Linked DNA regions of Bradyrhizobium diazoefficiens. The protein of the gene in region 1 binds, or shares a complex with, the protein of each later gene. Links are inferred from orthologs where the notes say so. Each region holds a gene or a part of one and is shown in the gene's direction. Other genes may lie near its edges.

The links. Proteins that work in one complex are often made in the same cells at the same time.
Region 2: the proteins of ccmB (region 1) and ccmE are in contact, whole or in part, in a solved structure (PDB 8CE8), measured with the Escherichia coli proteins. The link is inferred for Bradyrhizobium diazoefficiens from one-to-one orthologs.

What each region holds. Positions count from the first base shown.
Region 1 is NZ_CP067102.1:525,191-528,579, reverse strand. What follows is about bases 387-3,294. They hold ccmB (heme exporter protein CcmB), read left to right. Parts: upstream 387-1,460; coding sequence 1,461-2,129; downstream 2,130-3,294. Other genes in these bases: JJC00_RS02450 (DsbE family thiol:disulfide interchange protein), read left to right, coding at 3,170-3,294; ccmD (heme exporter protein CcmD), read left to right, coding at 2,988-3,173; JJC00_RS02460 (heme ABC transporter permease), read left to right, coding at 2,206-2,991; ccmA (heme ABC exporter ATP-binding protein CcmA), read left to right, coding at 821-1,423; acnA (aconitate hydratase AcnA), read right to left, coding at 387-578. Outside these bases: more of acnA, read right to left, coding at 1-386; more of JJC00_RS02450, read left to right, coding at 3,295-3,389. UniProt on the Escherichia coli protein: Required for the export of heme to the periplasm for the biogenesis of c-type cytochromes.
Region 2 is NZ_CP067102.1:5,736,929-5,740,128, reverse strand. Bases 344-3,062 are described here. They hold ccmE (cytochrome c maturation protein CcmE), read left to right. Parts: upstream 344-1,316; coding sequence 1,317-1,808; downstream 1,809-3,062. Other genes in these bases: JJC00_RS26750 (heme lyase CcmF/NrfE family subunit), read left to right, coding at 1,805-3,062; ccmI (c-type cytochrome biogenesis protein CcmI), read left to right, coding at 344-1,279. In the rest of the region: JJC00_RS26765 (hypothetical protein), read left to right, coding at 1-32; more of ccmI, read left to right, coding at 164-343; more of JJC00_RS26750, read left to right, coding at 3,063-3,200. UniProt on the Escherichia coli protein: Heme chaperone required for the biogenesis of c-type cytochromes. Transiently binds heme delivered by CcmC and transfers the heme to apo-cytochromes in a process facilitated by CcmF and CcmH.

The sequences.
Region 1 (3,389 bases):
ACCGTCTGGGAGAGATATTCGAGATTGACCTGGTGGCAGATGCCGGTGCCGGGCGGCACGACGGAGAAGTTCGAGAACGCCTTCTGGCCCCACTTCAGGAACTCGTAGCGCTCCTGGTTCTGCTTGTACTCCTCGGTGACGTTCTTGCCGAAAGCCTTGTTGTCACCGAAGAAGTTCACGATCACGGAGTGGTCGATGACGAGATCGACCGGCACCAGCGGGTTGATCTTCTCGGCATTGCCGCCGAGCTTCTGCATCGCGTTGCGCATTGCGGCGAGGTCGACCACCGCCGGCACGCCGGTGAAATCCTGCATCAGCACGCGGGCCGGGCGGAACGCGATCTCATGCTCCAGCGACTTCTTGCGCAGCCACTTCGAGACCGCGACGATGTCTTCCTTCTTGACCGAGCGGCCGTCCTCGTTGCGGAGGAGGTTCTCGAGCAGGACTTTCATCGAATAGGGAAGTTTCGAAATTCCCTTCAGACCATTCTTCTCGGCGGTGGGCAGGCTGTAATACACATAGGTCTTGGAGCCGACCATGAGGGTCTTTTTGCATTTGAAGCTGTCGAGCGAGGTCATGTAGGAAATCCCAATTGTTAGTTATACCCGGCAAGGGGTATTTTAACACCGTCAGCGTAGCAGGCTGGGTCGCTTGCAGGGGCAGGTTGAGTTGCTGCATCAAGTAGTTCCGGGCTTATAGAAGCTTTCTAACCGCGCCGCCACCGCCACAATCGAACCCAGCAAGTCGCGAGCCAAAAATTCTGATGCGCTACCCCAAGATTTCCTGAGGCCCGGCTTTGAACGGGTTGATAGCAAGCCAGATGCAGCTGTCCGGACGCGGGGTGATTTGCGTGCGGGGCGGCCGCGAGGTGTTTTCCGGGCTCGATTTCGAGGCGGTCTCCGGCGAAGCCGTGGCGGTCGTCGGCCGCAACGGCTCGGGCAAAACCTCACTGCTGCGGCTGATCGCCGGCCTGCTCATTCCGGCTGGCGGCACAATCGTACTGGACGGGGGCGACGCCGACATGACGCTGCCCGAGCAATGCCACTATCTCGGCCATCGCGATGCCCTGAAGCCAGCACTGAGCGTGGCGGAAAACCTGGCATTCTGGGCTGATTTTCTGGGCGGCGAGCGCGGCGACGCCGCTGAAAGCCTTGCCACCGTCGGCCTCGACCACGCCACCCATCTGCCCGCGGCCTTCCTGTCGGCCGGTCAGCGCCGCCGACTATCGCTGGCCCGGCTGCTGATGGTCCGTCGCCCGGTCTGGCTGCTGGACGAGCCGACCAATGCGCTGGATGTCGCCGGCCAGGACATGTTCGGCAGCCTGATGCGCGACCATCTGGCACGCGGCGGCCTGATCATCGCGGCGACCCATGCGCCGCTCGGCATCGAATCGCGCGAGCTGCAGATCGGGGGGACGACATGAAGCGGCCCGACCCTCAGCTTTTGTCGCGGGGAGCCCCATGACCGCCCTGTCCGCCCTCATTCGCCGGGACATCCGGATCGCGCTCCGCGTTGGCGGCGGGGCCTTGATTGGCGTGCTGTTTTTCCTGACCGTCGTTGTCCTGATGCCGTTCGCGGTGGGGCCGGACCTGGCGCTGCTATCGCGGCTCGGGCCCGCCATCCTCTGGCTCGGCGCCCTGCTGGCGAGCCTGCTGACGCTGGACCGGCTGTTCATGGCCGACCATGAGGACGGCTCGCTCGATTTAATCACGATGAGCCGGACCCCGCTGGAACTGGCCTGCGCCGCCAAGGCGCTGGCGCATTGGCTGGCCGCGGGCCTGCCGCTGATTGTCGCAACCCCGGTGCTGGGCCTGCTGCTCAACCTCGACATGGTCGCGACCAGTGCGGTGGCGCTGACGCTGCTGGCGGGCACGCCTGCGCTGACCTTTACAGGCATGATCGGCGCGGCGCTGGCGGTGACGCTGCATCGGGGCGGGCTGCTGATGGCCGTGCTGGTGCTGCCGCTGTCGATCCCGGTGCTGATCTTCGGGGTTGCGGCCTCGCAGGCCGCGATCACCGGGCCGTTGTCATTCGGCGCGCCGTTCTCGATCCTTTGCGCACTGTCGCTGGTCAGCCTCGTGATCGGCCCGTTTGCGGCAGCCGCGAGCCTGAAACATGGACTGGATTGACCTTGACCCCGATCAACTTTCGCTGCGTGCTTTCATGCTGATTGCATGAGCGCTGCCCTGTGATTATCACGATACCATGTCGCTGATCGACCTCGCCAATCCCACAAGGTTCCTCGCGCTCTCGGCGCGGGTGCTGCCGTGGCTCGCGGCCGCGACCGTCATCCTGCTCACGATCGGCCTTTATCAATCGGCCACCGCGCCCGACGATTATCAGCAGGGCGCGACCGTGAAGATCATGTTCATCCACGTGCCGAATGCGTGGCTGTCGATGTTCGTGTGGGGCGTGATGAGTGTCGCCTCGCTCGGCACGCTGGTGTGGCGGCATCCGCTCGCCGACGTCGCCGCCAAAGCCGCCGCACCGATCGGTGCCAGCTTCACCTTCCTGGCGTTGCTCACGGGCTCGCTGTGGGGGCGTCCGATGTGGGGCACCTATTGGGAATGGGACGCGCGGCTGACGTCGGTGCTGATCCTGTTCCTGATGTATCTCGGCCTGATGGCGCTGTGGCGCGCGGTGGAAGATCCCTCGCGCGCGGCACGCGCCGCGGCCGTGCTGACGCTGGTCGGCGCAATCAATCTTCCCATCATCAAGTTCTCGGTCGACTGGTGGAACACGCTGCACCAGCCAGCCTCGGTGATGCGCATAGGCGGCTCGACGCTCGACAAATCGTTCCTGATTCCGCTGCTGGTGATGGCCATCGCATTCACGCTGCTGTTCGTCACGCTGCACTTGGCTGCGATGCGCAACGAGATTTTGCGCCGGCGCGTGCGCGCGCTGCAGATGATGCAGGCGAGCCGCGTCGCGTTTTCAAGCGAAGTGAGCACCGGTTCGCGTCAAGAAAACGCGTCAAAAGGGGCAGCATGACAATGTCACTCGGTCCCTATGCATCCTTCATCGTGACGTCCTATGCGGCGGCGGCTGTCGTGGTCGCGATCCTGATCGGCTGGGTCGTGCTCGACTATCGCAACCAGACGCAGCGTCTGCGCGAGCTCGACCGCGGTGGCGTCACGCGCCGCTCGGGCCGCAGTGCTTTGGACACACCATGAGCGGGCAATCGACCTCGGCACCGCCGCAGCGCCGCACCTTCCTGATGGTGCTGCCGCTGCTCGCCTTCGCCGCGCTTGCCGTGCTGTTCTGGCTTCGGCTCGGCAGCGGCGACCCTTCGCGAATTCCCTCCGCGCTGATCGGCCGGCCCGCGCCCCAGACCACGCTGCCGCCGCTCGAGGGATTGCAGGCCGACAATGCTCAGGTGCCAGGCTTCG
Region 2 (3,200 bases), 5.2 Mb from region 1 along the record:
CCGCTCAAAGCACGGACTTCGAGATCAGCTAAGCCGTTGGATTTTCACCATTTCGGGACTATGTGCGCTCGCGCCAAATTGACAATTGTCAATTGCCGCATCGTCCGGCCGTGGTGTAAAGCCACCTACAGGCGCGGCTCGCGCGCTGCCGGAAGCTTGCCAGATGACGCTATGGTTCGTGTTCGCGCTGATGACGGTCGCGGCGATATTCGCCGTGCTCTGGCCGCTCGGCCGTGGCGCGCGTCCTGACAATCAAGGCAGCGAGGTCGCGGTCTACAAGGATCAGCTGGCCGAGATCGAGCGTGATCTCGCGGCAGGACTGATCGCGCTACCTGAAGCCGAGGCGGCGCGTGTCGAGATCAGCCGCAGGCTGCTCGCCGCCGCCGGCAGCGAGTCTGCGCTCGTGCCGACATCCAGTGTGGGATGGCGCCGCGCGGCCGCCGTGCTGGCGCTGGTCGGCCTGCCTCTGATGGCGGCCGCGATCTACGTTCCGCTCGGCTCGCCCGCGCTTCGCGACTTCCCGCTGGCGCAGCGGGAGCGAGGAACCGGGTCCGGCATGGCGCAGTCGCTCGAGAACCTCGTCGTGCAGGTCCAGCAACATCTGGAGAAAAATCCGGCCGACGGCCGCGGCTGGAACGTGCTTGCACCGGTGCTGGAGCGGCTTGGCCGCTTCGACGAGGCCGTGCGCGCTTATCGCAATTCGATCACCTATAACGGCGAGAGCGCGGAGCGCCGCTCCGATCTCGGCGAAGCGATTGCGGCCGCTGCCAGCGGCGTGGTGACGGCGGAAGCCAAGACCGAGTTCGAGCGCGCGCATGCGCTCAACGCCGACGATCCCAAGGCGAACTACTTCCTCGGGCTCGCTGCCGAGCAGGACGGTCGCAAGGATGACGCGGCCAATATCTGGCGCGCGTTGCTGGCGAAAGCACCGGCGGATGCGCCGTGGCGGCCTCTGGTGCAGACCTCGCTCGCGCGGGTCGGCGGTGGCGGCGTGACGATGCCGGCGCTGTCCGACGAGACGATTGCAGCATCCAAGGAGATGAACGACGGCGATCGCAACGCGATGATCCGCAGCATGGTCGAACGTCTCGCCACGCGCCTCAAGCAGAACGGCGACGATGTCGAGGGGTGGCTGCGCCTGGTGCGCGCCTATCTGGTGATGGGCGATCGCGGCAAGGCGCTGGGCGCCTCGGCCGACGCCCGCCAGGCGGTCGCCAAGGATTCCGAGCGGTTGCGCCAGCTCAACGAAGGCCTCAAGACTCTCGGACTCGACGGATGACTGTCGCAGCACGAGACGAGCGGAGAATGGATACGCCATGACGCGCAAGCAGCGACGTATGACCATCATCGGCGGCTCGCTTGCCGTGCTCGCGCTCGCAGCCGCGCTGGTGCTCAACGCCTTGCGCGACTCCATCGTGTTCTTCTCGACGCCGACCATGGTGGCCGAGAAGCATGTCCAGCCCGGCAAGCGTTTTCGCCTTGGCGGCCTGGTGCAGCCGGGCTCGCTCCAGCGCGGCGACAATCTCGCGGTGACGTTTGAAGTGGCCGACGGCGGTGCCAAGCTGCCAGTCGCCTACAAGGGCATCCTGCCCGATCTCTTCCGTGAAGGGCAGGGCGTCGTTGCCGAAGGCGCGCTTGATGCCAACGGCGTGTTCAAAGCCGACACCGTGCTGGCCAAGCATGACGAGACCTACATGCCCAAGGACGTTGCCGATGCCCTGAAGAAGCAGGGGCATTGGAAGGACGATTACAATGCCAAGCCGGCGGCAGCGACCGCGCAGGGCAACTCGCAGGGAGCGGTGCGGTGATCGCGGAAGCCGGACATTACGCACTGGTGCTGGCGCTCGCGCTGGCGCTGATCCAGTCCTTCGTGCCGTTGATCGGCGCACGCTTGCGCGATCCGGCGCTGATGAACGTGGCGCGCTCCACCGCGCTGGCGCAGCTCCTGTTCGTCGGCGCGTCGTTCATCGCGCTCGTGACGTTGCACGTGAACTCGGATTTCTCCGTCGCCAATGTCTACGAGAATTCCCACTCCATGAAGCCGTTGATCTACAAGATCACGGGGGTGTGGGGAAACCATGAAGGCTCGATGCTGCTGTGGGTGTCGATCCTGGCCCTGTTCGGCGGGCTGGTCGCGGCCTTCGGCAACAATCTGCCGCTGTCGCTGCGCGCGCATGTGCTTGCGGTCCAGGCCTGGATCGCCAGCGCCTTCTATCTCTTCATCCTGATCACCTCGAATCCGTTCCTGCGCATCGTCAATCCGCCGATCGAGGGGCGCGATCTCAACCCGGTGCTCCAGGACATCGGTCTCGCCGTGCATCCGCCGATGCTCTATCTCGGCTATGTCGGCTTCTCGATCTCGTTCTCCTTCGCCATCGCGGCGCTGCTGGAGGGGCGGATCGATGCGGCCTGGGCGCGCTGGGTGCGGCCGTGGACGCTGGTCGCCTGGATCTTCCTGACGCTCGGCATCGCGATGGGCTCCTACTGGGCCTATTACGAGCTCGGCTGGGGCGGCTGGTGGTTCTGGGATCCGGTCGAGAACGCCTCGCTGATGCCGTGGCTCGCCGGTACGGCGCTGCTGCACTCGGCGCTGGTGATGGAGAAGCGCAACGCGCTGAAGGTCTGGACCATCCTTCTTTCGATCCTGACCTTCTCGCTGTCGCTGCTCGGTACCTTCCTGGTGCGCTCGGGCGTCATCACCTCCGTGCACGCTTTCGCCAATGATCCGACCCGCGGCGTCTTCATCCTCTTGATCCTCTGCCTGTTCATCGGCGGCAGCCTGTCGCTGTTCGCGGGACGCGCGACCTCGTTGAAGCAGGGTGGCCTGTTCGCGCCGATCTCGCGCGAAGGCGCGCTGGTGCTGAACAATTTGCTGCTGACGGTGGCCTGCGCGGTCGTGCTGTTCGGAACGCTTTATCCGCTGGCGATGGAAGTGCTCGCCGACTTCAAGATGTCGGTGGGCCCGCCGTTCTACAATCTCACCTTCGTGCCGCTGTTCGCGCTGCTGCTGCTCGCGGTGCCGTTCGGGCCGATGCTGGCGTGGAAACGCGGCGATCTGCTCGGCGTCACTCAGCGGCTGCTTGCGGCCGGCGTGGCCGGTCTTGTGGTGATTGCCATTGTCTGGGCCTGGACGCGTGGCGGCAGCGCGCTGGCGCCGTTGGCCATCGGGCTTGGCGTCTTCGTCATCGCCGGTGCCCTGA